Regions from separate parts of the Parasphingorhabdus cellanae genome, predicted to be linked through region 4. Evidence: predicted binding sites of a transcription regulator. Region 4 holds the regulator's gene; each other region holds the start of a gene.
What was found. The regulator LexA, encoded in region 4, represses DNA repair genes until DNA is damaged. The targets are predictions, from matches to a motif close to GTTCCNCNCTTGTTCT.
Positions count from the first base shown of each region.

Region 1: a site for LexA is predicted at 4,746-4,761, ahead of J4G78_RS02220 (DNA recombination protein RmuC). Genes of this name have one in related genera too.
Region 2: a site for LexA is predicted at 5,373-5,388, ahead of recA (recombinase RecA). Genes of this name have one in related genera too.
Region 3: a site for LexA is predicted at 3,121-3,136, ahead of radA (DNA repair protein RadA). Genes of this name have one in related genera too.

Region 1 covers NZ_CP071794.1:442,529-449,970, forward strand. The annotation lists gene J4G78_RS02190 (HPr kinase/phosphorylase) at 1-400, shown strand, start outside; gene rapZ (RNase adapter RapZ) at 397-1,332, shown strand; gene J4G78_RS02200 (PTS sugar transporter subunit IIA) at 1,338-1,742, shown strand; gene J4G78_RS02205 (HPr family phosphocarrier protein) at 1,739-2,017, shown strand; gene J4G78_RS02210 (TrmH family RNA methyltransferase) at 2,023-2,835, shown strand; gene J4G78_RS02215 (hypothetical protein) at 2,890-3,309, shown strand; gene J4G78_RS02220 (DNA recombination protein RmuC) at 3,336-4,727, opposite strand; gene def (peptide deformylase) at 4,913-5,470, opposite strand; gene J4G78_RS02230 (TonB-dependent receptor plug domain-containing protein) at 5,590-7,442, opposite strand, start outside.
Region 2 covers NZ_CP071794.1:3,608,092-3,615,533, forward strand. The annotation lists gene J4G78_RS17280 (lytic transglycosylase domain-containing protein) at 1-805, opposite strand, end outside; gene dapA (4-hydroxy-tetrahydrodipicolinate synthase) at 909-1,784, shown strand; gene smpB (SsrA-binding protein SmpB) at 1,784-2,266, shown strand; gene J4G78_RS17295 (DUF2062 domain-containing protein) at 2,259-2,882, shown strand; gene J4G78_RS17300 (response regulator) at 2,872-5,310, shown strand; gene recA (recombinase RecA) at 5,463-6,560, shown strand; gene J4G78_RS17310 (glutathione S-transferase family protein) at 6,844-7,442, shown strand, end outside.
Region 3 covers NZ_CP071794.1:1,216,690-1,224,131, reverse strand. The annotation lists gene J4G78_RS06050 (MBL fold metallo-hydrolase) at 1-678, shown strand, start outside; gene J4G78_RS06045 (patatin-like protein) at 692-3,046, opposite strand; gene radA (DNA repair protein RadA) at 3,151-4,515, shown strand; gene J4G78_RS06035 (CvpA family protein) at 4,525-5,037, shown strand; gene J4G78_RS06030 (iron-sulfur cluster assembly scaffold protein) at 5,034-5,474, shown strand; gene J4G78_RS06025 (monovalent cation:proton antiporter-2 (CPA2) family protein) at 5,499-7,247, shown strand; gene aroB (3-dehydroquinate synthase) at 7,257-7,442, opposite strand, start outside.
Region 4 covers NZ_CP071794.1:48,143-55,584, reverse strand. The annotation lists gene trpD (anthranilate phosphoribosyltransferase) at 1-914, shown strand, start outside; gene trpC (indole-3-glycerol phosphate synthase TrpC) at 925-1,719, shown strand; gene moaC (cyclic pyranopterin monophosphate synthase MoaC) at 1,733-2,203, shown strand; gene J4G78_RS00260 (molybdopterin molybdotransferase MoeA) at 2,200-3,384, shown strand; gene lexA (transcriptional repressor LexA) at 3,452-4,144, shown strand; gene J4G78_RS00250 (ComEC/Rec2 family competence protein) at 4,124-6,394, opposite strand; gene gltX (glutamate--tRNA ligase) at 6,414-7,442, shown strand, end outside.

The DNA.
Region 1 (7,442 bases), 390 kb from region 4:
GCTATATGGCGCCGGTGTGATGATCGCGGGTGCATCCGGATCAGGGAAATCGGACCTTGCTCTACGTTTACTTGACCGGGGAGCAGCTCTGATCAGTGACGACTATGTTGAACTTCACAATGATGATAACCAGATATTGCTGACCGCTCCGGCCAAAATAGCGGGAAAGATCGAAATCCGGTCACTGGGTATTTTTGACTATGCCCATGTCTCGAACATTCCGCTAAGGCTGCATGTGCGTCTAAAATCAGAACCCGAGCGCTTTCCGCTGGATAGCCAAACAGAGACAATTATGACCATGGCCATTCCAACAATCACAATAAATCCTGCCGAAGCCAGCGCGCCAATAAAGGTCGAAATGGCGCTTAAGCAGCTTTTGCAGGGGCCGCAAAGTGTATGAATGTGAGCAATAGCAAACATGTTTTGTTGATCACCGGTCTTTCTGGCGCCGGAAAAACTACTGCGTTGAAGACGTTGGAGGATATTGGCTGGGAAACCGTCGATAATTTCCCTATCCGGCTGGTCGAAGGCCTGCTCAATACCCCGCCCTCAAGTTCGCGCGGAGACGGCGACCCACCATTGGCACTGGGCTTTGATAGCCGAACACGGGGATTTGAGCCGGATAAGTTGATCAATCGCATCAAGAAATTGCAGGCAAACAAGAATTATCACATTTCCACACTATATCTTGATTGCGGTGGCGGTGAACTGGAACGCCGTTATGGCGAGACGCGGCGGCGTCATCCCTTGGCGCTGGATCGTCCTGCAAAAGATGGCATTGCATTAGAACGCAGCCAGTTTGAACCTTTTCGTCGATGGGCCGATCATGTGATTGATACCAGCAGCCTGTCCGCCAGCGATCTGCAAGGCCAGATTCGCGAAGAATTCAGCCTTCAGGATACCGATATCACCACTGTGACGATTACCAGTTTTGGGTTTTCGCGCGGGCTTCCCAATAATATTGATCTGCTCTTCGATGTACGCTTTCTATCGAATCCGTTTTGGGATGCCAATTTAAAGCTTCTGACCGGGTTAGATGAGCCGGTCGCGGAATATATATCCAAAGACCCAGCTTACGCAGAAGCACTGCAGAAATTCGACGATATGATCAGTTTCCTGCTGCCCAAATATATCAAGGCGGGGAAGGCCTATGTGAATATCGGTATCGGTTGTACCGGTGGGCGTCACAGATCGGTACATGTTGCTGAGGTGCTGAGCAAAAGCTTGCATGACCAAGGATTTTCGCCCACTGTCCTGCATCGCAATCTGGCGTCGCGCCCAATGGAAGCGCTGGAAACCATGCAGGATCTGAACGGGAATAAGGGTATTTAATCGCAATGATCGGTTTGGTTCTTGTTACCCATGGTCGGTTGGCCGTCGAGTTTATAACGGCAATGGAGCATGTTGTTGGTCCGCAAAAAGCGATATTGTCGGTTTGCATTGGCCCGCATGATGACATGGAGCAAAGGCGTCAGGAAATCGCCGAATCCATCGACAAGGTTCAGAGCGGCAAAGGCGTCATAGTCCTGACCGACCTATTTGGCGGCACACCTTCCAATCTAGCCATTTCCTTGATGGAAAAAGGCAAAGTTGAAGTCATTGCAGGGGTGAATTTACCCATGCTTATCCGTCTGGACGGCGCGCGCAAATGCATGGATGTCGCTGATGCCGTTACAGCCGCTAAAGAAGCCGGCCAAAAATATATCAGCGTCGCGTCGGAAATATTGGGAAGTGATGCGTGAGCGAGCATCGCAAGACTGTCGCTATCACCAATAATCGCGGCCTGCATGCCAGAGCCAGCGCGAAATTTGTCACCTATGTGAGCAAGCTTCCCGAAGGTCTGTCTGTAAAGGTTGCCAAAGACGGCACTGAAGTCACGGGCACTTCGATTATGGGCTTGATGATGCTGGGCGCGGCAAAAGGGGACAGCGTTGAAATCATCGTCGAAGGCCATCAGTCGGAAGCAGCGCTGGAGAAACTCGCCGGACTGGTGGTTGACGGCTTTGGCGAGGATTGATCTCTGTGTCATCGCCCGAAAGACGCCAGATTACCGGTTTTTCCAACCCGACAATCAAGCGATTAAAAAGCCTGCGGGAAAAGAAGCATCGCAAGCGTGAAGGTCATTTTCTTGCCGAGGGTTTGCGCATCCTGACAGAAGCACTCGATGCCGGGAAGACGCCGAAGTTGCTCGTTGTCATTGAGGATACGGACCTTCACCCGCTGGCCGAGAAGATAGAAGCGGCGACTTTTGCGGCTGGCGGCGAGGTCATTGAAACCAGCGAAGCCATTATCGCCAAGCTGTCGGGCAAATCCAATCCGCAATCGATCATTGGGATTTATGAAGACCACCCCACGGCACTTGCTGATATTGACCGCAATGCGTCCGATATTTGGCTGGTGGCGCAAGCGCTACGAGATCCCGGGAACCTTGGGACGATATTGCGCACCGGTGATGCTGTCGGTGCTGGCGGCCTGATTTTGATCGATGATTGTGTCGATCCCTTTTCTGTCGAAGCCGTACGCGCCAGCATGGGCGCTATTTTTACGCAGCACGTTGCGCAAGCCCCTTGGCCGGATTTTATCGACTGGTTGCGCTCCGGCACCGGACAACTGGTCGGGACCAGTTTGAATACGGATAAAGACTATCAGGCGGTTCGCTATGAAGCGCCGACATTTTTATTGATTGGAAATGAAGCACAAGGGCTACCGCAGGATTATGAAGCCGCTTGCGATGTGCTGGTAAAAATGCCGATGATGGGCAAAGCCGACAGCTTGAATGCGGCGGTCGCCAGCGCTGTCATGGCCTATGAAGTGCTCAACCAGCGGCGCAAATAAACACTATTTGGTAATATTCATCTCTATGCTATCTTATATCTGGGAGAGAGAATTATGAGAAATGCACTATTGGTTATGCCAATTCTACCGCTTTTACTGGTGGCTTGTGGCGAAGAGCCTCAAGATACGGTGGTAACGGAAGAAAAACTGACTGAATATAAAGCCTACGGAACCGAACCTGGCTGGACAGTCGACATAAAAAATGACGAGATTATCCACACATCACAAGATGGCAATAATGATTTCAGTCTTGCCGTTCAGCGGATGAAGAAGACCGCCACCGGTTGGGACGTCAAAGGCTTCACCGATAAAGATAATATCAGTGTTACGATTGTTTCCGGCGAAGAGTGCAATGACGGCATGAGCGATCGTATATTTGCGGATACCGTGAAAGTATCGGTTAGCGGAAGCGGCTATCATAATGGCTGTGGCGGCGAAATATTGTCCGATCCAGAGGCAGCGGAAGCCACTTAGATGGAAGCGGATAAATTGGAGCGGTCCTATTCGGCCGCTTCGTCTTTTATTTCACGATCATCTTCGATCAGCGATGCCTCCACTTCATTGGAATAGCGCGGCAATGCTTCGACTTCTGCAACAGGCTCCAGTTCTTTCTTGCCGGTCTCGACGTTGAGTTCGGCAAATTTGCGGCCCGTTGCCATGACGTTGCGCTCAAAGCTGCCGACAAATTTGTTATAATTACCGACCGCGCTGCCAAGGCCTGACCCCATGCGCTTCAGATGCTCTCCGGCAACGGCAAGCCGGTCATACATTTCCTTGCCCAATTGACCGATCTGCTTGGCCTCTGCGGCCATTTTCTCCTGTCGCCAGACACCGGCCACTGTGCGTGCTATCGCGACGAGATTGGTTGGCGTGGCGAGCAGGACCTTTTTCTCGAAAGCATGATCCCAAAGCGTCGGTTCATGTTCCAGGGCAGCGGACAGAAAATGTTCGCCAGGCACGAACATGATCACATAATCGGGCGCATCTTCAAACTGGTCCCAATAAGCCTTTTTGGACAGACCATCGATATGGGCTTTCATCGAATTGCAATGCCGCGCCATCGCAAAGCTGCGGGCGTCGTCATCCTCAGCTTCAAACGCGTCCTGATAGTCATTCAGCGAGACTTTTGCATCGATCACCAGCTTGCGGCCGCCTGGCACACTGATCACGGCATCGGGACGCAGGCGCCCTTCATCAGTATCAATACTCTGTTCCGTTACGAAATCCGTATGTTCCGACAGACCGCAGGTTTCGAGCACGTTTTTAAGCTGCTGCTCGCCCCAGCGCCCGCGTGATTTGGGCGCGTTGCGCAAGCTGTTGACGAGGCGTGCTGCCTCCTGCTGCACCCGGTCCTGTCCTTGCCGAACCTGTTCTATGGTTGCCGTAATTCCGGCATAGGATTCAGTACGCTCTTTCTCGATCTTCTTGATGGATTCCTCATAAGTCGCAAGCCTTTGATGCACGGGCTGGAGAAGCTTTGCAATTTTCTCTCCGCCTTTTTCATTGGCTTGGTCAAAACGCTGATCGGCGCGCTCCAGAAACTGGCGCTGCGCGGTTTCGAGCATCTTCGCGCCAACTTCCGAAAATTGCGCGGAGAGCGATTCTTTCGCTTCGACCAATTGCTGCAATTGTTTCTCATGATTACGCGCGTCCGCCTCTAGTGATGCAAGCGATTGCCGGGCCTGATCCCGGTCGTCGCGAATGGCATCGCGTTCGGAACGTGCGGTATCGCGCTCTTCCTGCACACCGTCGAGCATGGTTCGCAGCGAGGCAGTGGTATCCTCTGCCGCCTTCGTTGCCGCCGCCGCTGTTCGGCCACCCATGAACCAGCCCGCAAAGAGACCGATTACAAGCGTAATGATTGCAATAAAGAGAACAAAAACAACGTCCAACGCCTGTCCTTTCATGATGGAACGAAAGGAGAACCTAGACGGTCAATGCGGCACATGCAATAGGGCTGTAACTGTCCGTTACAATAAACAACTTACCTGTCCGCCCGGACTTCGTTCCGGGTCTGAATAGCGCGGGTTTGTGAAGAATGTCCTGAAACGAGTTCAGAATGGCGAAAGAAGCAGGGTTAAGCCGCTTCCTTGCGGTGTTTCGCAAGCTTCTTCAGCACCATCTGGCGTTTCAGGCGGGACAGATGGTCGATAAACAATATGCCCTCAAGATGATCCATTTCGTGCTGCAAACAGGTCGCAAGCAATCCATCCATCTTTTCTTCATATTGTTTGCCGTCTACATCCTGCCAGCGTGCAGTTATCGTGGCGGGGCGTTCAACATCGGCATATTGTTCCGGCACCGAAAGGCAGCCTTCGCTATAGACATTCAAATCGTTTGACGGATCAAGAATTTCCGGATTAATGAACACCTTGGGATCACGAACAACCTCATGATCATGGTCACAATGCTCGCCATGTTCATGATCATGCTCCACCGGTTCTTGCAGGTCGATCACCAAAATCCGTTTCGGCACACCCACCTGAATGGCGGCAAGACCGATACCCGGCGCATCATACATGGTTTCAAACATGTCCGCGATGAGGGTTTTCAACTCGTCATCAAACACTGTGACTGGCTCTGAAACAGTTTTCAGACGCGGGTCAGGAACTTCAAGGATTGGTAATATAGCCATGTCAGAAATTTAGGGATTTTGCCGAGATTCGTCAACCAGTCGCAATGTTGCTTGACGTATAAAGAAAAAGGGCCCGCCTAACCAATGGCGAGCCCCTTCCCTATCTCAGTTATCAAACTCTAAAAGCCAACTTTTGCGCCAAGGCGGAAGACGCGGCCCAATGGATTACCAATAAACGGGTTATAACCTAGTGGCAAACGCGCCGCCGATGCTTCTTCGTTAGTAAAGTTTTCAATCGAGAATTGTAGCTGCGCGTCAAATGCATCAATCGGAAGCTCGTAAGCGGCATGGAAGTCGTGCTGCGTATAGTTCGAGATATTCCGACCAAAATTGGTGTCGCCGAAATTGGTAGTGGCACATGGATCCGGTAATGCAGGGCATCGCTCGTCGACAACGCCCGCGATATAAGTCGCTCCATAACGCAGGTTCAGGCCAGCAACATTATAGTTGATATAGGCATTGGCCCGCCATGGCGAGATGGTGCCTGGCGCCCTGTCCAGATTGGCCAGTCCCACAGCGCTGAAGCCTTCTCGCAACAGGTTTCCATTCAAATTGAAGTCGCCAATATCATATTCCAAAATATGGCTGGCATTGACGCCAATAGTATAAACGCCCGGCCCTATATCGGTGGTGTAGCTAGCGGCGAAATCTAAACCAGAGGTTTTGGTTTTCGGACCGTTGACCCATTGCGTGAGGATCCTAGAGATGTTCGTACCCAATGTGGTGTTTTGAACACACGAACCGCCATCGAATGTGATCAATCCAGCAAATGGGTTTGAACAATCCGCTACTAGGATGGTATTTGCAGGATTCGCTGGGTCAGGAATACTCAACGATATAACACTATTGGCAATCGCTTGTGCATCGGTTCTTGTGATTTCGTCCTTGAAATCGAAACTCCAATAATCAACTGAGAAAGTAAAGCCGCTAAAGTCAACAACCGCGCCAATGTTATAGCTGAACGCTTTTTCCGGCCCTAGATCCGTTGGGTTACCGGCAATATCAACTGCTTTAAAGTTTCCGTTCGCGGCACCAATCGCCGCGAGTGAAGTCACAGCATTGTTCGAAACCTGTGCCGCCAACGGACCGCGGAAGGTAGTACCCACCGATCCTCGCAACACCAGCCAATCGGTTGGCTCCCAACGAATGGCGCCTTTAGGATTAAATGTTGATCCAATGGACCCGCCATAATCTTCAAAACGGGCTGCCGCGGTAATTTCCAATGTATCGGTAATCGGAACGGCAACTTCGGCAAAAATGGCTTTAATGTCTTGATCCAAACGTTCGGGACGCGTTCCCCCAAGGAAGATAAACGAACCAGCGCCATCAAGACCGCCGCCAATACAGCTTTGGTCACCCAATATCACACAAGGGTTAAGGTCGAGATTGGACTCGGCCCGTAGAGGGCGAGAGAGAAAATCAAGCTGGCGATATTGTGCGCCGGCAGCCCAACCTATGTTGCCACCGCCAAGATCGATGCCTAGCTCACCGGTAAAAATAAGGTCTACTACCAATGTATCTTCGGTTTCCTCCACCCCGTTATCAATCTGGAGGAATTCGATCAGATCGGTCGAATTCTCGCTTCCCGGAACATAGAAAGGGTTCGTTAATCCCAATGCAGGGTTTTCGGGGCCAGCATTTACAAAAGGATTAAACCACTGACATCCGCCAACGCCCGGTGTACCGGTGGCTGGATCACAGTCAGCACCGCCTAAACCATTAAGTGCGTCCTGCAATCGAGAACCAACAATCCCTGGGGAACTGCGGCGCCGTTCATAGTTGGCCCAGGTCACAGATAATTGGCCGCGCAACGTCTCGGAAAAATCTTTCTCCAGCGTACCGGACAGACGAAAAGCTTTGTTATTGGCTGTCTGCCGTCCAGAACCCCTGCCGGGATCTGTCGGATTGCCAAGAAAACCAAAGGGACGCCACAAGAGAACACCGATAGGTCCCGGAGTTGCTCCTAGCCCAT
Region 2 (7,442 bases), 220 kb from region 4:
TGGCATTGATTAGATTGGCTTCATACCAAGTGGCGATTTGAGAATCGCTGGTTGGCCGCTGGCGCAACACTGGTCGGTTCGCCATTAACTGACGGGCGTTATAGCTCTGTCCTTTGTTGCGCAGATAGCGGGCGCGGTCGGCGATATAGCCAGCATCATATTGCGCCAGACTATTTACTGCACTGGCTTTTGCGTTGGCATCCGGTGCTTCAGTCAACTGAGCGAGTCGCGCTTCAAATACGGCCCGACGCCCAGACGAGGTAAAGCCAAGCTGTCTCGCAGCATCACGGGTTGCCCGGGCCCACAGCAGCGCATCCATTCGCGCATCGTGATCGTCAACCGTCAATGCGGAGCTAAACTTGCTAAGCAAGGCGGCTTCATCCTCGCTCGTCAATGTACCGCCACGCCACGCTTGCTTGGCCATGGCATTTGCATTCAGGGTCTCGCCTCTGGATTGCAAAGCCACCGCATATTTTGCTGAGCCAGCGTTCGTGAGGGGTGGAAACTTGTCAAAAAAGGCAATGACACGATTGGCGGAAAAGCTGTTGATGTTAATCGCTTGTTCCGCATTGCGGCGCATCCGCGTGTCTTCAGGCCAGCCAGGATAAGTGACGAGAAACCCGGCATAGTCGTCGAATGAATAATTGTCAGATTGGGTTAGGACGCGCCAGCGTTGCAAGCCGAGCACCGCATTTCCGCGGGTCGGATCGGAGAGTGTCGCCCCACCACTTTGTTCGGCGGCCATACAGGTCACCGGGGTTAAAAGCAGGCTTGCGAGAATAATTCTTGATACCATACTGGACATTTTGGGGGTAGGCTCCTTATCAGGCGCTGAACGGCGAACTATATCATTGTTAATCTTAGGCAAGCTTTGGCAAGTTCCTTGCCAAATATAAAGGAGTATTTGCATGTTTTCCGGCTCAATTCCGGCCCTGGTGACTCCCTTTCGCGACGGATCGTTCGCAGAAAGTGAATTTCGGGCCCTGGTAGACTGGCAAATTGAACAAGGCAGCAGCGGTTTGGTGCCTTGCGGGACAACTGGCGAATCCTCCACCTTGTCCAATGCCGAGCATCACCGCGTGATCGAAGTCTGTGTCGAACAGGCGGCTGGGCGCGTGCCTATTATTGCGGGCTGTGGCTCCAATGATACAACCAACGCCCTGCTTCATTTGAATTTTTCTAAAAAATGCGGCGCAACGGCTGGGCTGGTTGTGGCTCCTTATTATAACCGTCCCAATCAAGAGGGCATTTTTGCCCATTTTGAGACGCTGACCAAGAAGAATGATTTGCCCCTCGTACTCTATAATGTGCCAGCACGAACAGTGACTGACATATTGCCAGAAACGGTTGCGGCTCTATCTAAACTGGCAAGCGTCATCGCGATCAAGGACGCCAGCGGCGAAATTGACCGGGTCACCGATCACCGGCTTGCTTGCGATGATAATTTCTGTCTGTTGTCTGGTGTGGATGAACTCTCGCTTGCTTTTAATGCCTCTGGTGGCGCGGGATGTATCTCCGTGACCGCCAATGTCGCGCCGAAACTATGCGCTGAATTTCAAGCGGCCTGTGCAGCTGGCGACTATGAAAAGGCCCGGGAGTTGAACGATAAGCTCTATCCGCTCCACAAGGCGATGTTTTCCGATGCGTCTCCGGGACCGGTAAAATATGCACTGTCGCGGGTCGTTGAAGGTTTTCCGACCGACTTACGCCTGCCGATGACGCCGCCTTCGGATGAAGCGCGCAAGGCCGTCGATGTAGCGCTAGAAGGAGCTGGCTTGATCTAATGGCCAAACCCCGTCCTCTTGAATATGACAAACAAAAGGTCGTCGCGGAAAACCGGCGCGCACGCTATGACTATCATCTGGATGAGAAGTTTGAAGCGGGGATCATGCTGACCGGAACTGAAGTGAAATCGCTACGGTTCGGATCCGGGACGATTGCTGAGAGCTATGCCGAAGTCAAAGATGATGAAGTCTGGCTGATCAATGCCAATATCCCCGAGTGGAGCCATGGCAATCGCCATAACCACGAACCCAAGCGGCCGCGTAAATTGCTGCTCAACCGGCGTCAAATTAACAAATTCTATGGCGCGGTGATGCGCAAGGGTATGACCATCGTACCGCTATCAATCTATTTTAATAGCAAGGGTAGGGCCAAGATCGAACTTGCTTTGGCCAAGGGTAAGAAAGCTCCCGACAAGCGCGCGACCGAAAAAGATCGTGACTGGAAACGCCAGCAAGGGCGGTTGATGCGCGAACATGGCTGATCCAAATTCCTCGGGCCCCAATTCACAGGGTAAGGACTGGGGTGCGCGGACGATTATGCGCATCTTCCGTTGGCTCGAAGATAAAATGCCGACCCGGAAGGGGATGGCTGAAAACCGCTATCTCAAACCAATAGCGCACCGTTTTTTGCGTTCGGACCTGTGGCGCTTTACACGCCGGTCGGTGCCGCGCGGCGTAGCGCTTGGCATGATGGCAGCATTCCTGATCCCGGTAGGGCAGATATTCGGTGCCGTGTTTTTGGCGCTTCCGATTCGCGCGAACGTTCCGATCGCAGCCCTGACCACATTCATCACCAATCCCTTCACCTATCCATTCTGGATTGCGATAGCCAATCAGATCGGGAAATTTGCGCTGCGCATCGACGCGATGACCTATGGGCAGCCGATCAACAACCAGATCCGCGGCGAATTTGGTATCTGGCTGAGCTGGTTTGTCCGTGAGGCCGGCGTAACCGCTTTTGGTTTTCTGTTATTGGGTATCGTTTTTTCATCATTGGGCTATCTCATCAGTTCTTTTGGTTGGCGTTGGTGGACCGCCAGAAAATGGCAAAAGCGGATTAGGAAATTGGATTTAGATAGCGAAACTGATGGCAAGTGAAGCAAGAGACAATATTGGCTTGTTAAACCAAAGCACGCAACAAACGACCAATGACACTCGCTTGCGGGTTTTGTTGCTGGTGGTTGCAATCGCCGGGTCGTTGGGATTGCTCTATTGGCAGGTGCAAAATACCGCGCTGCTCTTTGCTTTCCTGGCGCTGGCGGTCACGACCGCTGCGGTCGTCTATTTTCTGCGGCCCCAAGATAGCGCCGCCAATGAAGAGTCTTCTGCTTTAGCCGATTGGGCAGTGACCAGATTAGTGGCCGATCAGTCTGAACTGGGATTGGCGATTACCGATCGAGCCGGGCGGCTGGTTTGTGCGAACGAGCTGTTCACCAAATGGTTCAATGGCCCAGCCGTACCGCCGGAATTGCCACTTCAGGATGGTGGCAATGATCTCCTCGCCACGGCAGGGCGCAACGCATGGCGCGATGGCCGCGGTTATGCCGAGGGTTTGAAGCGCGGCGTAGCGGAATATAATGCAAAAGTTATGCGCGCAGGGCAGGGTGATGAATATTTGCTGTGGCAATTCAAACCACAACGACGCAGTGACATATTGGAAGATACGATCCGCATGGTTGGTGGAGCCACCGGCCGGGCGCTGTCCGAAGCTGGCGTATTGACGGCTGTCATTGGCGGTGAGGGACGGATCAGGGGATCCAATCAAGGTTTCGCGCTGCGAGCGACTGGCCGGGAAGAAGCCAATATATCAGGCCGCAACTTCATCAACTTCATGCGTTCCGATGACAAGGGTACAATCTTTTTTGAACGGGATGGCCGACACGGCACACCGGTACGTCTGTTTCATATTCCATTAGACCGCAATCAGGAAAAGGGCCCTGCGCTGATCCTGTTGATCGACGATGATGGCGGCATGGTTGAGCGCGGCAAGGCGCTCGAACAGATTGAATCGATGCTGTCGCTGTTGCCGCTTGGTCTCGCATTGACGGATCGTGATGGCCGTTTCCTATTCTTCAACAATGCTTTTGGCAAAGTTGCCGGGTTGCGGGAAGGGGAGAAACCGCTTTATCCCGGCGATCTGATGATCCGCGACGATAAGTCGGCGGTGGCGGATGCCGTGCGGCGCTATGCCAGCGGACCTTCGATGTCCGGCGATCTCGCGGTGCGGCTGCGTTCAGGCGGGGAAGACCCTGTTGCCTTGGGTATAGCAGGGATCCGAGGGCTGGGCGATGCGGCGGTGTTGCTGTCGATCAAGGATAACAGCGAAGAGACCAAGTTGAAGAGCCAGGTCGCACAGGCGACCAAGATGCAAGCGGTCGGGCAATTAGCCGGCGGTGTTGCGCATGATTTCAATAACATATTGACCGCTATTATCGGCCATTGTGACCTGATGCTGTTACGACATGCCCCAGGCGACAGCGACTATGATGATATTCAACAGGTCAAGAATAACAGCAATCGGGCGGCTGGTTTGACGCGACAATTGCTGGCTTTCTCACGCCAACAAACTCTGCGACCGCAGATTTTGCAGCTGCCCGATGTGGTAGCGGATGTCTCCAATCTCCTTAAACGACTGCTCGATGACAGCATCGAACTGGAGGTGAAGCATGGTCGCAATCTGGGGTTGGTACGCGCTGATCCAGGACAGTTGGAGCAGGTTATCATTAATCTCGGCGTGAACGCGCGCGATGCGATCCAAGCCAGCGGCGCCAATGGCGGCAAAATATCCATTACCACGCAAATGGTCGCCGCCTCCGATGTGCGGGCGCTAAAGCGAGATATCTTGCCAGTGGGTGATTATACCGCTTTGTTTGTCACTGATACTGGTAAAGGCATTCCGCCAGAGTTGATCGGCAAGATTTTCGAACCGTTTTTCACTACCAAGGAGGTCGGCAAGGGAACGGGTCTGGGGCTGTCTACAGTATATGGCATTGTCAAACAGTCGGGCGGATATATTTTTGCCGATTCTAAACCGGGCGAAGGCGCGACCTTCTCTATCTATTTCCCGATCCACCAGATGTCGGAGCAGGAAACGGCCCAGACTATGGAGCCGCTTAAAGCGGTCGCCAAGAAAGAGCTATGGGGTAGTGGCCATATTTTGCTCGTCGAGGATGAGGACATGGTGCGCGCTGTCGCCGAACGCGCATTGACGCGCCAAGGCTATACGGTTGTCACCGCCAGCGATGGTGAAGAGGGGCTACAACATATTGATGCGTTAGGTGAGGGCGAAGAGATTTTCGATATGATCCTGTCAGATGTCGTCATGCCGAATATGGATGGTCCTGCGATGGCCAAAGAGGTCCGTCAAAAATATCCCGATATGCCGATTCTGTTCATGTCCGGCTATGCGGAAGAACAATTGCGCAAATCGATCGATCTCGATAATGTTGCGTTCCTGCCTAAGCCATTTTCTGTCGCACAAATTGCAGAAGCCGTCGGAGAAATTTTGGCCGAACATGCCAAATAGCCTATAGAATAACCTGCAAAATACTGTAATATAAAGACATTATAGATTTTCAGAAAAATTCTGTTCCACTCTTGTTCTGGTAGAACAAATGCGGTACATCATATCCATCATTGATTGATAACGTACAAGCATTTAGCGAAGGGGACAGGCAAATGGCCGGCAATTTAAAAGTCGTAGAATCGGATAATCAATTGAACTCATCAGACAGACAAAAGGCGCTCGACGCCGCATTGGCACAGATTGATCGCGCCTTTGGTAAAGGCTCAGCGATGAAGCTGGGCTCTCGCAAAGCGATGGAGGTCGAATCGGTCTCTACCGGTTCCTTGGGACTGGATATCGCGCTTGGCATCGGGGGATTGCCAAAAGGTCGCGTGATTGAAATTTACGGTCCTGAAAGTTCAGGTAAAACCACCTTGGCGCTGCATGTCATCGCCGAAGCGCAGAAAGCAGGCGGTACGGCAGCTTTTGTTGATGCTGAACATGCCCTTGATCCTGTGTATGCCAATGCATTGGGCGTGGATATTGACGAGTTGATCATATCTCAGCCTGATACCGGAGAGCAGGCGCTTGAAATTACCGATACATTGGTGCGCTCTAACGCGATCGATGTTCTGGTGGTCGATTCAGTCGCCGCCCTTGTTCCGCGGGCTGAAATCGAGGGCGAAATGGGCGATACCCATGTGGGCCTGCAGGCGCGTTTGATGAGCCAGGCACTGCGCAAGCTGACCGGTTCGATCAGTCGTTCAAAATGTATGGTGATTTTCATCAACCAGGTGCGGATGAAAATTGGCGTGATGTACGGCAATCCTGAAACCACATCGGGCGGCAACGCACTGAAATTCTATGCATCGGTTCGTCTTGACATTCGCCGCACCGGTCAGATTAAGGAACGCGACGATATTGTGGGTAACTCCACTCGTGTGAAAGTGGTGAAGAACAAAGTCGCACCGCCATTTAAGCAGGTCGAATTTGACATCATGTATGGGCAGGGCATTTCCAAAGTCGGAGAGATTATCGACCTTGGCGTCAAAGCTGGCGTGGTCGAGAAATCTGGCGCGTGGTTCTCTTATGACTCGGTGCGCATTGGTCAGGGGCGCGAAAATTCGAAACGCTTCCTGCTCGAAAACCCTGAAATGATGGCGAAGCTGGAAAATCAGATTCGCGGCAATGAAGAAGAAATTGCCGAGGAAATGATGACCGGCCCAGTTGGCGCTGACGGCGATACCGACGTTAGTGAAGAAACCAAATAGAAAGCTACAGAAGCGGATTTGCCCTTCTGCAGCTTCCTTCTTCTAAATTTCAAGTTTGCCGGTTCGTTTCCCCCGAGGCGAACCTCGGCATCCGGGCCGTCCTTCTGTCCCCCGATAGTTAGGACGGCCCCTTTTCATTTGCCATCCCGCAATTTCCTGTCAAAAGTTGGAAAAGCCTCACCGGTTTTTCATCTTACAACGGCTTTCGCGCGGAATTTTCGTGAACTTCGGACGTACTAAGCACTGAACCGGTGAAGTAAGCGATCTTTTGAAAAGGGGCATTATGACCATCATCGTTCATCATCTGGAAAATAGCCGGTCGCAGCGTATTCTCTGGCTGCTAGAAGAACTGGCGCTACCCTATGAAATCAAACGCTACGAGCGTCATCCCAAGACGCAGCGCGCGCCCGACAGTTTGAAGGCTATTCATCCGCTCGGTAAATCACCGATGATAGAAGATGATGGTCAGGTGATCATCGAAACAGCAGCGATTGTCGAATATCTGGTTACCAAGGCTGGTGGGACATTGGGCGCACCAGAAGACAAAACTGGCGCTAAGCTTTATACCCAATATTTGCACTTTGCCGAAGGATCGATGATGCCGCCGCTATTCGGTGCGCTCGTTATCAACCGCCTTGGCTTTCTGGGCTGGCCAGCAAAGAAGCCGATATTGGGCATGGTAGAGGATTTACTCACTTGGCTTGAAACCGAACTCTCGTCCCGGCCCTATTTCGCTGGTAGCGAGCTCACTGCGGCCGATGTGTTGATGAGTTTTCCTTTGGAAGCCAGTCAATCACGAGCAGGACTGGATGACCGTTTTCCCAATTTACAAGCCTGGCTCAAGCGGATTCATGATCGGCCACAATATCAAACAGCTTTGGA
Region 3 (7,442 bases), 1.2 Mb from region 4:
GCGGAGCCGGTTAAATATCTGATCAATACCCACTGGCATGGTGACCATAGCGGCGGAAACGAGAATTTCGGCAAGGCGGGTGCGTTGATCATGGCGCATGACCATGTTCGCGAGCGTATGGCAGGTGAGCAGAAAAGCGGTCGGGGTAATGATCCAGCGTCGCCGAAAGAAGCGCTTCCTGTTGTGACCTATCATGATGGTATCAAGTTACATCTCAATGGCGATGAGGTGTATGTGAAGCATATGAAACATGCGCATACCGACGGTGACAGCATTATCTTTTGGAAAAAAGCCAATGTGATCCACATGGGTGACCTCTATTTTAACAAAGTGACCTTGCCATTTATTGATCTGAACAGTGGCGGCAATGCGATGGGCGTCTTGGCAGCGGCCGAAAAGGCGCTGACCATGGTAGACGATAATACCCAGATCATTCCCGGTCATGGTCCGATGGCTACCAAGGCGGATTTGATGGATTATCGCGATATGCTGAAAACCGTCATTGAAGCGGTTGAAAAAGCGCGCGGTGAAGGCAAGACGCTGGAACAGATTCAGGCGATGAAGCCTGCGGCACAATGGGACACCAATGAAGACGCGTTTATCAAGGGCGATGCCTTTGTCGAGGCCGTGTATAAAAGCCTTGAAATGCCGGCTCATGAAGAAGGCGATCACCACTAATAAGGGCTAGTGATCAAGGGGTCGCGCGATTAACCTCTTTGCGCAGCGACGTAATTAGCGGGCCAACTTTGGTGAGCCGTTTTTCTTCTTCGTCAATAATCGCGCGGAAGAGTGTCTTTTTAAAGTCCAGTGTTTTGATTGCGTCGGGGCGTTTGGCTTCAGGGAGAGTGGACAGGACGATGTCAATCATCCGTTCCGCTCCGTGCAGCCGACCCCAGAGATAGTCATTCTCTCGATAGCTTCTGCTAAAGAAAGCACCAAAGTTATTGAATTCGATACCTTTTAATGTTGATGCCACGCCGCCTTTACGGATCGACTTGGCGTCTTCAGGCGAAATACGGTCGACTTTAATTGGGTCAAACTCGTCCAGGCCTTCGCCTTGCAAAAGGGGCAGGGTGGCGACGTCATAAAACGGGAAACCGAGAAACGCGAGCAGCATTGAACGTCGCTCCGCCTTGGGCAATCCCGCCATTGCTTCGGCTAGCTTGGCATCGACCAGGGCATCGGCGGAAACAAGGTCTCGCGCCTTAGCCAGACTGTCCAGCATGGCAGATGGATGATCCTCTGCTTGGATGGCCAGCGCAACAAAATCATCGCCGAGATATTCGATCGTTTCCCGCTCGATGTAGAGAGACAGGCAATCGTAAATCACATCATGCATTTGCTCTATCACCGCATAGTCATCGGGATGTGCGCTATCCAGATCTTCGGCAAACCGGCGTGCTAAAAACCGCAACCTGCGGATGCGATAGCCCAAATCATGTTCCCGGAAGAAATCAGCCGCCATTTTCGATGGCCCGGCGCCGCCTTTTTTCGCGATATTTTCAAAGCCTCTTTGGCGCAGTTCTTTCCATAACGCTTCCCGCATAGCCTGATGATTGTGGATATTCGCGTCGGCCTTGGCCCGCCTGACCGTATGGGTAATATCTTCGAGCACAGTCGCGAGTTTAAGGTGGCCGTAAGCGCTGTAGGAAAAGCCCGCAAGCTTGCCCGCTTTGTCCCGGGACTTGCGCCGCCATGCAGCCAATCGCGCAGCTGTCGGCTTGTCGAGGAACAGGGTCCTACCGAAAATAGCCTCGACATTCTGCTCGACTTCGCCGCGCAAATTGTCGGTTATTTGACGCATCTGGATGATTCGATTGGATCGCCGCGAAATATCGTCAAGATTGTCGCGAATAGGCTGCTCGCGCGGGATATTCGAAATCGCTCCAAAAATGGTGGAGAAGAAACCGGGCAGGCTCTCATCTTCCGCCTCTTGCGCTGCCTGCAAACGCTGTAGCGCCCGGTCGCTTTTGGCGACGTCGAGATCCGGCCGTGGGTCGATATAGACAAACCGCCGATCGACTTCGCGCTTGGCGGGCCGGTTTTTAAGCGCTTCAATGGCTTGCGCAAAAGGCGCGTTGGCCAGTACCGAGCCATCAATCAGCACCGTATCATCAGCGGTTCCGGCCCGGCTTTGATTGGGTAAAATGCGTTTCAGGAATTTGGAGCGATTGGCCCAGACATAATCACGGTCCGCTAATATGCTGTCCAGTTCCGTGACAGTGAAGGGTGGAAAGGCACCCGGAAAGCTGGCGGTTGCGCGGCCAGCAAAGACCAGTTCCGCAGGATCAGCAATATCTTTGCGATTTGTCCCTCGGGTCGAAAAACTGATTGTGATTCTGTGTTCCATCTCCAAAGCCTCCGGCGGACTATGGAGTTGTAGCTTCTCCGGATGACCAACAAAGTCGGTCACTGTCACAAATAAATCGAGCGGCTGGCCTGGTGGCAGTAATTTGGGGCCGCGTTCCGTCTTTTTCATCGTCGCCAGCGCGTCCATGATCAGGCCGGAAAATACCTTTCCGCCAAAAGGTGGTGCAAACCAGCGGGCGCGAACGAAGCGGGAAAGCTTCATTTTTACCTCTTCACGCGCTTCTTTGGAGACGGTCTGTTCCACCGCTCCGCCTTTGCGGCCCAGCGCCATCCAGGCAATAGGTTCTGCCCAGAATTTCGAAAAGCGCGATAGCGGTCTCGCGTCCGGATCGAGCAGCGTATCGACATCGGCTGTTTCCAGCCACATATCGGTCAGCGGTTCGAGTGATTCACCCGCGATGATCGCTTGGGACAGGAAAATTCCGTTTATCCCGCCTGCGCTGGCACCGGCGATAATATCAGGCAATATCCGCAGCTTTACCGCGGTTTCCTGCTCGATCCACGCCAATATATCATAATAGGTTCCGCGACTGCATGTACCATTTTTCTCACCATCGTGGAAATCCCGGCTGGCTTTTGCGAGCTTCCAGATTTCCTTGGTTATACCATGCATGTAGATGGCAAGACTTACGCCGCCATAGCAGATAAGAGCGAGTCTGAGTTCCTTCTGGCGCATTGTTTCAAGAGTGGCAGGGTGAAGGGAATCACGCAAGCAGGAAAGCAGTTGAAAAAGCCGCGGAAAACTATAACGTTCTATATTTGTTCTAGTAGAAGAGTGTGATGGCGAAGCCGAAGAAAAAATATGTCTGCCAAAATTGTGGATCTATCTCGCATCGCTGGGAGGGGCAATGCGCAGATTGTGGCGAGTGGAATACGCTGGTTGAAGAGGCGGGCGACACTATATTCGCGGCTAAGCACAATTTGCAGAGTGGCGGCCGGGAAGTTCGGCTGGTCGGGCTGGATTCGGAAATCCAACTGCCAGAGCGCAAGAAGACAGGGATAGAAGAATTTGATCGCGCGGTTGGCGGTGGACTTGTCGCCGGTTCGGCAACGCTGATGGGTGGCGATCCGGGAATCGGGAAATCGACGCTTTTGCTTCAGGTTTCTGCACGGCTCGCTGATGCGGGGTGCTCAGTGGCCTATATTTCCGGTGAAGAAGCCGCAGATCAAGTGCGCTTGCGGGCTCGCCGGCTGGGTCTGGGTAAGGCGCCAGTCAAATTGGCCTCGGCTACATCGGTTCGTGATATACTGACGACGCTAGGCAAAGATGCGCCGGATTTTGTTGTGATTGATTCGATCCAGACCATGCATAGCGACCTTATCGAAGGGGCTCCCGGAACGGTTAGTCAGGTGCGCGCATCGTCGCAGGAACTCATAAAATTTGCCAAAGAACATGGCACGATGATCATGTTGGTCGGTCATGTGACCAAAGACGGTAATATCGCCGGGCCACGCGTGTTGGAACATATGGTCGACACGGTGATGAGCTTTGAGGGCGAGCGTAGCCATCAATATCGGATATTAAGATCAATAAAGAACCGCTTTGGCGGGACCGATGAAATCGGCGTTTTTGCTATGGAAGAAATGGGACTCAGCGAGGTTCAAAATCCTTCCGCGCTGTTTCTTACTGACCGCAGTGAAGAGGTAACTGGTGCGACTGTTTTTCCTGCGCTTGAAGGAACCCGCCCGGTATTGGTTGAAATACAGGCTTTGACTGTTCGGCTGGCAAGTGGAGCAACCCCGCGCCGCTCGGTTGTTGGTTGGGACAGCTCTCGTCTAGCGATGATATTGGCTGTGTTGGAAGCACGATGCGGGCTGAGTTTCTCTGGGGCAGAAGTATATTTGAATGTGGCTGGTGGTTATCGGCTGACCGATCCAGCGGCTGATTTGGCGGTGGCGGCGGCCTTGATTTCCGCCCATGCTGAAAAACCGATGCCAAGCGATGCTGTGATTTTTGGTGAAATAGCGCTTTCTGGTGAGATTCGTCCCGTGTCCAACACGGCGCTCCGGCTTAAAGAAGCCTCGAAACTTGGCTTTGGCCGGGCGCTCATTCCAGCCTCAAAAGAACCTGCTCCGACGGGTGTGAATACTGTGAACTTTGGGACGCTTGCCAATCTCGTTGACCATATGCTTAGCCGCGATTAGCTAGTCTTTATGACTGGTCTTGATATTTTCGTATTGTTGCTAATGGGCGGCGCTGCTGTGTTCGGCTTCATGCGCGGCTTTGTGCAGGAAACGCTGTCTCTGATCGCTTGGGTGCTCGTCATTTTTTCCGTGCGGTTTTTGCACGCGCCAGTAACGGATTTTCTAATTGCCCCGATTGGCAATGAGGGCGGGGCTTCGGTCTTGGCGTTCGGATCTATTGTTATCGTAACCTATGCTTTGGGCCGGTGGATTGCTAAATCAATTGGTCGGAAGTCACGCAAATCACTACTTGGACCAATTGATCGTGTGCTTGGATTTGGTTTTGGGATGGTCAAAGGATTGATTGGCGCAACGCTCGCGTATCTGCTGGTGGTGCTAGTTTACGACAGCATCTATGGTGCAGGAGAGGCGCGGCCGGAATGGATCGCAGATTCCCGAACTTATCCACTGCTTAATGCCAGTGGCGATGCGCTGGTTGAATTTGTTGAAGAGCGCCGGGAAATGGCGGAGGCAGCAGAATGAGCGCAGCACTTTATACCCGTGAAATCCTGCGACTGGCGGTTTCGATCCCGCATCAGTCCAGGCTCGACAAGGCTGATGGAACAGCCGAGGTCCGATCACGCGCATGCGGCAGCCGCGTTGCTGCGGATATTCTATTGTCTGACGACAGGAAGATTGCAAAATTGGGCATAGAGGTGAACGCCTGTGCTTTAGGCCAAGCTTCTGCCGCGATACTTGCGACAGAAGCGGTCAGCAAGAGTGCTGACGAAATCGCCGATACAAGACAGCAGCTTGCCGGTTTTTTGGAAGGTGTGAACGACAGTCCCGGCGATTGGGCGAATATGGAGCACCTGATGGCCGCGAAAGAGCACAAAGGTCGCCACGCAGCGATATTATTGCCCTATGACGCGATTCTTGCTGCCTTCAAAGCAGCTACATCTGCAAGCGAGGCAGCTTAGAAGATGGAAGGCGCGGAAGCACATATGGGTGATCTGCTGCTGGGCGGTTTCATCATGCTCGGGGCTGCTTTGATATTGGTACTCCTCTTCCGCAAATTCGGTATCGGGGCGGTTCTCGGATATCTGATCGCTGGCATCCTTATTGGTCCCCAAGGATTTGGCCTGATTAGCGAGGGTGAGACCATTCTCGAATTTTCCGAGATAGGGATCATTTTGCTCCTGTTTCTCGTTGGACTGGAACTGGCACCCGCCCGTCTTATGCGGTTACGCCAAGCGATATTCGGACTGGGAATGAGTCAAGTTGCATTCTGTGGATTGGCGCTGTTCCTGCTGATCATGGCGACAACAAATTTCACCTTCGCCGCCGCGATTGCAATTGGCCTGCCGCTCGCGCTGTCATCTACGGCACAGGTGCTGCCAATGCTCCAATCCTCAGGGCGGCTCAACACACCAACCGGAGAGAAAGCATTTTCGATCCTGTTGTTTCAGGATTTGTCGATCATTCCGCTCCTGACCATTGTTGGAGTTTTGTCGAGAGCACCCGATGAGCCGGGAGCGCTGTCTGGTTGGATGACCGCTATACTTGGCGTTGCTGCAATCGGTGGTTTGATATTGGCTGGACGATACGTGCTACAGCCTGTGTTAGAGCTCATAGGGAAGATTGCCGAGCGTGAACTCTTCATAGTCGCAGGACTGGTAGCCGTGTTCGGCAGTGCCGCTTTGATGGAATTGATCGGTCTGTCACCTGCGCTTGGCGCGTTTATCGCTGGTGTGATGCTCGCCAATTCCCCCTATCGCCACGAATTGGAGGCGGATATTGATCCCTTCCGATCTTTGCTTTTGGGGTTGTTCTTTCTGGCCGTCGGCATGATGCTAGATGTCGATGTAATTGCGGAAAATACAGCATTTGTGTTCGGTGCCGCCATTGCGCTGGTCGCCACAAAAATTCTCATCATATTCTGTCTGGGTAAATTGTTCGGAATGGATACGCTGCCTGCGCTGGGCATGGGCATGCTGCTTAGCCAGGGCGGAGAATTTGGTTTTGTCTTGTTTGCTGAGGCTGAGCAAGCGCTGCTGATCCAACCGGAAGCCAGTAGCCTTTTTGGCGCTGTGATTACGGTTTCCATGGCAACAACACCCTTATTGATGTTGATCGTCGAACGTTTCAATGTGGCCCGTACAGAAGGTGAAGTCGATCTTGATGATCCTTCGCTTGCGGAAGAGTCATCTGTCATTGTTGTTGGTCACGGCCGTTTTGGACAGACTGTGGCCCAGATGCTCAGCGGCGCACATGTTCCCGTGACGATCATTGACATCAAGCCGCAGCAAATTGACGTGAGTCAGAAATTTGGCCGCAAGGTTTTCTATGGTGATGGAACTCGTGTAGATCTTTTGCGCGGCGCGGGCGGTGACCAATGCGCCGCAATTGTCTTCTGCATGGATGGCACAGGCTTGACTGCGGAGGCTTTGGAAATGATTGCAATGTCCTTCCCTAAAGCAAAGCTGTTTGTTCGCGCCTATGATCGCGTTCATCTGCTGGAGGTTAAAAAAGCGGGTATCGCCGGGGCGAAGCGGGAAGTTTTCGAATCTGCCATCCATCTGGCTCGTCAGGCGATGATGGCGATCGACGTTGATGAATCGCTAATTGATGAGGTTGATAGGGAATTCAGGCAGATGGACTGCGATCGCCTGGAGGCACAGCGCGCTGCTGGCGATATGCTTGCTGGAAAACATATTGGTTTTGGCCTTGGCGATTCAAATAAGGGGGATTAGAGACTAACCCTATTCAGCCTGATCGAGAAACATGGCGACGTCCTTCAATTCAACGTCATCCGCAAGAAAAGTCTGTCCGATGCCATTGGCCAACAGAAAGGGCAGGTTCCCCGCGGTCATCTTCTTGTCATGCAGCATATGTTGAACCAACTGCTCACCCGAAGCATCGATCGAAGCGCTTTTCAAGCTGTATGG
Region 4 (7,442 bases):
GTAAAGCGGATAGCGAAGCCATTGGCAGTTTTCTTGTAGAGCTCGCTGATCGCGGCGAAACGGCAACAGAGATTGCCGCCGCCGCCCAGGAAATGCGCGCCCGCATGATCACGGTCGATGCACCTGCGGGAGCGATTGATGTGTGCGGCACGGGCGGCGATGGCAGCCACAGCCTGAATATTTCCACCGCCACCGCCCTGGTCGTTGCCGCCTGTGATGTACCGATGGCCAAACATGGCAACCGCGCTGCATCCAGCAAGTCGGGTGCTGCAGATACGTTGGAGGCTTTGGGGCTTGATCTCGCCAAAGCGGCCACTGGCGGCGAAAAATCGCTGCGCGAAATCGGCATCGCTTTTTTCTTCGCACCCAATCATCATCCCGCGCTTGGGCCGCTTGCGCCCATTCGCAAAGCTATCGGCCGGCGGACTATTTTCAATCTGCTTGGCCCGCTATGCAATCCTGCACGCGTCACGCGGCAGCTTATCGGCGTTGCCTCACCAGATCTGGTGGAGACTTATACCGAAGCTGCGACGCAGCTGGGTTATGAGAAAATCATGATCGTTTCGGGTGAAGAGGGCCTGGATGAGCTCAGCATTTCAGGCCCTTCCAAATTGGCGATGGTCGAGGGGCAGTCCATTACACACAGTCGGATCACACCCGAAGATCTTGGTTTAGCGCGCCATAGCATGGAGGCGATAAAAGGCGGCGATGCCAAATATAATGCCGCCGCTCTTCGCGATTTGCTGTTGGGAGAACCTTCTGCCTATCGCGACGCTGTGATGCTGAACAGTGCTGCAGCATTGATGATCGCAGGCGAAGCCGATAGCTGGGAAACCGGCGCAGAAGAAGCCGCCGAAGCGCTCGACAAGGGACTAGCAAATGCGTTGCTCAATTGCTGGATCGCCAATCAATGAGGTGCGACCGATGAACAAGCTCACCGAAATATGTGAAGCAAAACGCGACCATGTGCGCCAGCGCCGAACCGATATTTCCATTTCAGCCATGCATGATCAGGTTCGCCATCAGGCTGAACCACGCGGGTTTATAAAAGCGATTGAAGAAAAGGCAGCAAATGGCTTTGCTTTGATCGCTGAGATAAAGAAGGCGAGCCCATCGAAAGGGCTGATCCGCGATGATTTTGATCCGCCAGCCCATGCCCGCGCCTATGAAGCGGGTGGAGCGACCTGTCTATCGGTTCTGACTGATACGCCCTATTTTCAGGGCGCAGATGAATTTCTTGTTGCAGCGCAAGCCGCCTGCAACTTACCGTGTTTGCGGAAGGATTTCATGGTTGATCCGTGGCAAGTAGACGAATCGCGCGCGCTGGGTGCTGATGCGATTTTGATCATCATGGCAGCGCTGGATGATGGTCTGGCCCTCGAAATTGAGGCGGCAGCAATCGCATTGGGTATGGACGCCTTAATCGAAGTACATGACGAAGAGGAACTGGAGCGCGCTTTGCAGTTAAAATCGCGTCTTTTGGGCATCAACAACCGCAATCTCAAAACTTTTGAAACCAGTCTGGAACAAACCGAACGGCTGTCTAAACTGTTGCCCGACGACCGGATCATGGTTTCCGAAAGCGGCATTTTCACGCATGATGATTGTCAGCGATTGTCTCGCTCTGGCGCACGCGCTTTTTTGGTCGGAGAGTCGCTCATGCGGCAGGATGATGTGGAAGCAGCCACGCGTCAGCTTTTAACCGGCAGTCCAAAGTAGAGAAGAGGCTTAAATGAGCAAACTCACCCATATAGATGGCGATGGCGCCGCCCATATGGTCGACGTTTCGGCCAAAGACGACACGATACGCGAAGCCCGCGCTGAAGGTGTGATCCATATGGCTGCAGAGGTGCTTGAAACGATTAAAGCCAACGCAATGAAAAAGGGCGATGTGCTCGCCACCGCACGGATTGCTGGGATCATGGCGGCGAAAAAGACCAGCGAGCTGATCCCGCTCTGCCACCCGCTGGCGCTCAGCAAGGTCGCCGTTGAATTTGAATTTCTGGATGATGGCATAAGGGTTGAGGCCATGGCCCGGCTTACCGGTAAAACTGGCGTGGAAATGGAAGCATTGACGGCTGCTTCGACTGCGCTCTTGACAGTATATGATATGTCCAAAGCAATGCAGAAGGACATGGTCATCAGCGACATTCGCCTGCTATCAAAATCCGGCGGAAAATCGGGAGACTGGACGGCCGAATGAAGCCATTATTGCCTCTGGAAGAAGCGCAAAAGCGGCTGATTGCCATGGCGCAGCGGTCGCCATCAGAAACAATTCCGGTGGGAGAGGCCAATGGCCGCTATCTTGCGGAAGATCTTATCGCAAAACGCAGCCAGCCCGCGGCCGATATGTCCGCGATGGATGGCTATGCCATTGCCTTTGACGACCGCGCCGGACCTTGGCAGCTGGTCGGCGAATGCAAGGCGGGAAGCCCGCCCTGCCCGCCGATACAGGCTGGCCAGGCAGCGCGTATCTTTACGGGGGCGCTGTTACCGGAGGGCGCCGATACGGTCGTGATGCAGGAAAATGTAAAATCGGACGGTGCAAAGATCCAGCTGATAGATGATCCTTCGCCGGTTAAAGGCCGCCATGTGCGGCATGCTGGCGGCGACTTTAAAGCCGGCGATGTCGCCTTGAAAGCCGGCTTGCAACTTAATCCCGCAGCCTTGGGGCACGCCGTCATCGCCGGCGCCGGCCACTTGTCTGTTGGCGGTACTCCGAAAATTGCAGTCCTTTCTACTGGAGACGAACTCGTCGCGCCGGGTGACGATACCGAAGCGCATCAGATACCGGCGAGCAATGATGTCATGATCGCTGCGATGCTAGATCAGCTCCCTGCCAAATCCCGATCAATTAGCCGGATCAAGGACGATATGGATAGCCTTTGCGCCGCTCTCGAAAGCGCGGAAGATTGCGATATAATTGTTACCATCGGCGGGGCGTCGGTGGGTGACCATGATCTCGTCGCGCCTGCCTTTAATCGGCTGGGAGGCCATACGGATTTTTGGAAAATAGCTATGAAACCGGGCAAACCGCTTATGGCCGGAAAGCTTGGCAGCAGCCTCGTCGTCGCCTTGCCCGGCAACCCTGGATCTGCCTTTGTCACGGCGACATTATTCCTGGTACCGCTTATCCGTTATCTCGCCGGAGCAGAAGATTACATGCCCGTCATGCAGAGCGCGACATCCTCTTCGATGTTACCAGCGACTAGCCAGCGAGCAGAATTTCTAAGAGCCAAGGTTGATGGATCTGGCATCACCGCTTTTGACAGCCAGGATAGCGCCAAGCTTTCCATACTCGCAGCAGCCAATGCGCTGCTCTATCGCCCGGCGCATAGTCCGGAACAGCAAAAAGGTGCGGAAGTTTCTTATATAGCCATCTGAAATGGCTTGACTTAACCCTATTTGTTTCATAATTGTTCTTTATTCGTTCCCGATAAGGACATGAAATATGCTCACGCCCAAACAACATGAACTGCTGTGTTTCATCCATAATAGCTTGGAGGAATCTGGTGTATCCCCGTCTTTTGAAGAGATGAAAGACGCATTGGGATTGAAATCCAAATCGGGTGTCCATCGATTGATCAGCGCTTTGGAAGAGCGCGGCTTCCTGCGGCGGCTACCCAATCGCGCACGGGCTCTGGAGGTTACTAAACTTCCCGAAGGCGGTAATTTGAAACCGGCACCGTCCAATGTCGTCAATATCATGCCTGACGCGGTTCGCTCTGCTCCGATGAAAGAGATTCCGGTGGCGTCCAATGATGTGATTGAAATCCCGCTTCACGGTAAGATCGCCGCTGGTGTGCCGATTGAGGCGCTAGAAGGACAATCTGCGCTCAGCGTGCCGGCGGCCCTTTTGGGATCGGGTGAACATTATGCACTGGAAGTATCCGGTGATTCGATGATCGATGCGGGCATTTTAGACGGTGATTACGCGCTCATTCAGCGTACCGAAACCGCACGCAATGGCGAAATTGTAGTTGCACTCGTCCATGATGAGGAAGCCACGCTCAAATATCTGTTTAAAGACAGCGGTCAGGTTCGCCTTGATCCTGCTAACCCAGCCTATGAACCACAAATATTTGGTGCCGGCGAAGTACGTATACAGGGCAAAATGGCAGGATTATTGCGGCGTTATAATTAGGTTTTTGCCGGCTTTCTCTGCATTCGGCCTTTTTTCGGGATCGCTGAAACGCGTCCATGCTTGACGCCCAGTGTCGCTCAACGTGGTTTTCACCTGTTGGCTTTCAAGGTCGATCGTCATGCCACCAACTTGCTGCAAAAGCGTGCGGTCCGCCTTGAACCAGCGCGGCTGACAACTGGCGGGCAAGCGCCTTTCACTGACGACGATATCGGCTCGGCTGCAGGCGGCAGATAGCGCCAGAGCCGGAATATAATAAGAGCTGCGCGTCGTCACCATAGTCCAGTTTCTATCAGACGCTTCAACGATCACCGTACAACTATCGACATTGCATTGAGCATTGGGCCAGTTCTCCAGTGCTATGGCATCGCCATCAATACCGGCATTTTCCAAAAGCATATCATATGCAAAACCGCCTTTGCTGGTCCGCAACATTGCCAGTTCTCCTGATTGATTGCGGATACCAACATGTCGCCCATCGCTAGTGATATAGATATCTGGCGGACGGTCTGTCAGTATGATCAGCGTCCCGCAACATACCGGCAACAGTCCCCATGCCCGCCAACGCTGAGTCCACAACGCCAACCACAATCCGCCAAATATCAGCAACCCGAAAGCCGCCAGTGGCATGGTTGGTAACATCGTTACCGATCCTGGGCTGCCGGACACATAATGAGCCAGAACCAGAAGACCGTTGAGCGCTTTTTCACAAACCCACCAGACGGGTGCGCCCAGACCCACGATATCGAGCAACAATGCCAGGGCTTCGAGTGGCATGATGAAAAATGTAGTGAGCGGAATTGCAATGATATTCGCTAAAGCGCCGTAAATTCCAGCCTTGTGAAAATGGAAGAGCGCAATCGGCATCAGTGCCAATTCCACAACAAGTCCCGTCAAAAACAGAGCCAGTATCGCTCTGCCAAAACGCTTCAAAACAGCTTCATCTCTTCGAGAAAAAAGAGACTGAATCCTTGGGTGGGTATGGAGTGCGATAATCGCCGTAACGGCCGCAAAACTAAGTTGAAAGCTGGGGCCCACTAAAGATTCAGGCCAGATGATCAGGACCAGCAATGCGCCAGCAGCCACCATCCGAAGAGTGATGGCGCTCCGACCGATGATGAGCGCGGTCAGTATAAGCAATGCCGCAATGCAAGCCCTTATCGTTGGGACTTGTGCGCCCGTTAGCAATGTATAGGCCAGCGCTGCTGCCGCCGCGCAACTGGCAGCGATCAGCGGCAATCGAAAGCGCAAGGCCAATGCCGGGAACAAGGCCAATACCCGCATCACCAGTAGATAAACCGCGCCGACAATCGCGGTCACATGCAACCCGCTGATCGACAGAAGATGCGCCAGCCCGCTGCGGCGCATTGCCTCAGCATCTTCGTCACTAATGGCCCCGCGATCGCCAGTCGCAAGCGTTGCCCCAATGGCTCCTGCCCCACCGTCCATCTGAGACTGGACATGATTGGAAAGCCTCTGGCGATAATCTGGTAGTAAAGCCATAGGTCCCCACTTCGGTTTTGCGGGCTCGATGACCTTTATATCTCCAAGTGCTTGGCCCGTAGCACCCAGTCCCATGAACCAGGCACGGCGAGAAAAATCATAAGCACCCGGCAAGGACGCCATGGCCGGTGGCATAAGCCGGGCGCGTAGTTGGACAACAGCACCCGCCTTCAAATCGTCCGTTGCTTTGTCAATCGGTACATTCAACCGCACGCGCGGAGGCAAACCTTGTTTCTCATGCGTATCGAGGGTCAGGCGAAAGATATCACGCGCGCTCACGATTTCGGTCTTTTCGATCTCACCATAGAAAGTCGCTACGGTTGGACGTTCCAAAACTGGGGCCGCAACGGACACTGATCGTATCCACATGATCGCACAGCCGGCGCCAAGAAATAAGAGAAACCAGAAAATGGCTGAGCCGATGCGCGTCCCCTGCCCCATCAATTTGACAAAAACAGCCAAGCCCAGGCAGAAAGCGATAAATGCAATCCATAAATGAGAATCGGCCATCAAAAACCAGCTCGCGATTCCCGTGCTAAGGCCAACCGGCACCCAAAGCGGTAGCTGATCGCGTTCTTTTTCCAAGCATATTTCAAGCTGCCCAAAAATTTGCGAATTTCTAACATATTCAGGCAATTGTCGGGCGCGAAACAGCATGCTAAGGGCCTTGCCAACAACACCAGTAATGGTGACCCTTTTTAATTTTTCATGCGCTACGTCAGAGCTATCGAGATCAAAACCACTCTGCATCGCATTTGCCTAACACAGGATGAAATCAAGCGTGACTCTTAAAGAAACCGACACAGTCGTTACACGTTTTGCCCCCTCTCCGACGGGCTTTTTGCATATTGGTGGTGCGCGCACCGCGATGTTCAACTGGCTATTTGCAAGACATCATGGCGGGAAAGCGCTGCTGCGGATCGAAGATACCGACAAGGCCCGTTCAACCCAGGAAGCGATTGATGCCATTTCAGAAGGGCTGGAATGGTTGGGGCTGGATTGGGACGACGAAACCGTCTTTCAATCCGAACGCGCGACGCGTCATGCGGAAGTTGCGCATGAGCTGCTTGCATCCGGCAATGCCTATAAATGTTTTGCTACACCGGAAGAACTGACCGCCATGCGCGAGCAGCAGAAAGCCGAGAAAAAGCCGATGCGTTATGACGGTCGCTGGCGTGATCGTGATCCGTCTGAAGCGCCAGAGGGCGCGCCTTATGTTGTCCGTCTTAAAACCGAAACCGGTGGCAAATTGGCAATCGAAGATGCCGTTCAAGGAGAGGTGTCTGTTCAAAATAGTGAGATTGATGACTTTATCCTGCTGCGTTCAGACGGAACACCTACTTATATGCTAGCGGTTGTGGTCGACGATCATGATATGGGCGTGACCCATCTGATCCGCGGGGATGATCATCTCAACAACGCGTTCCGACAGCTTGCTATGATCCGCGCTATGGGTTGGAGAGAACCGACCTATGCGCATATCCCCCTAATCCACGGTAATGACGGCGCCAAACTTTCCAAACGGCATGGCGCATTGGGCGTCGAGGCTTATCGCGATATCGGCATCATGGCCGACGCCATGTTCAATTACTTGCTCCGTTTGGGTTGGGGCCATGGTGATGACGAAATTATTTCGCGCGCTCAGGCGATAGAGTGGTTTGGGCTTTCCGGCGTTGGAAAATCGCCGTCGCGCTTTGATGCCAAAAAACTTCAAAATTTGAACGGACAATATATTCGAGAAGCCGATGATAGCGCTCTTGTTACCCTGACCACGCCATGGATTGAGGAAGAGCTTGGT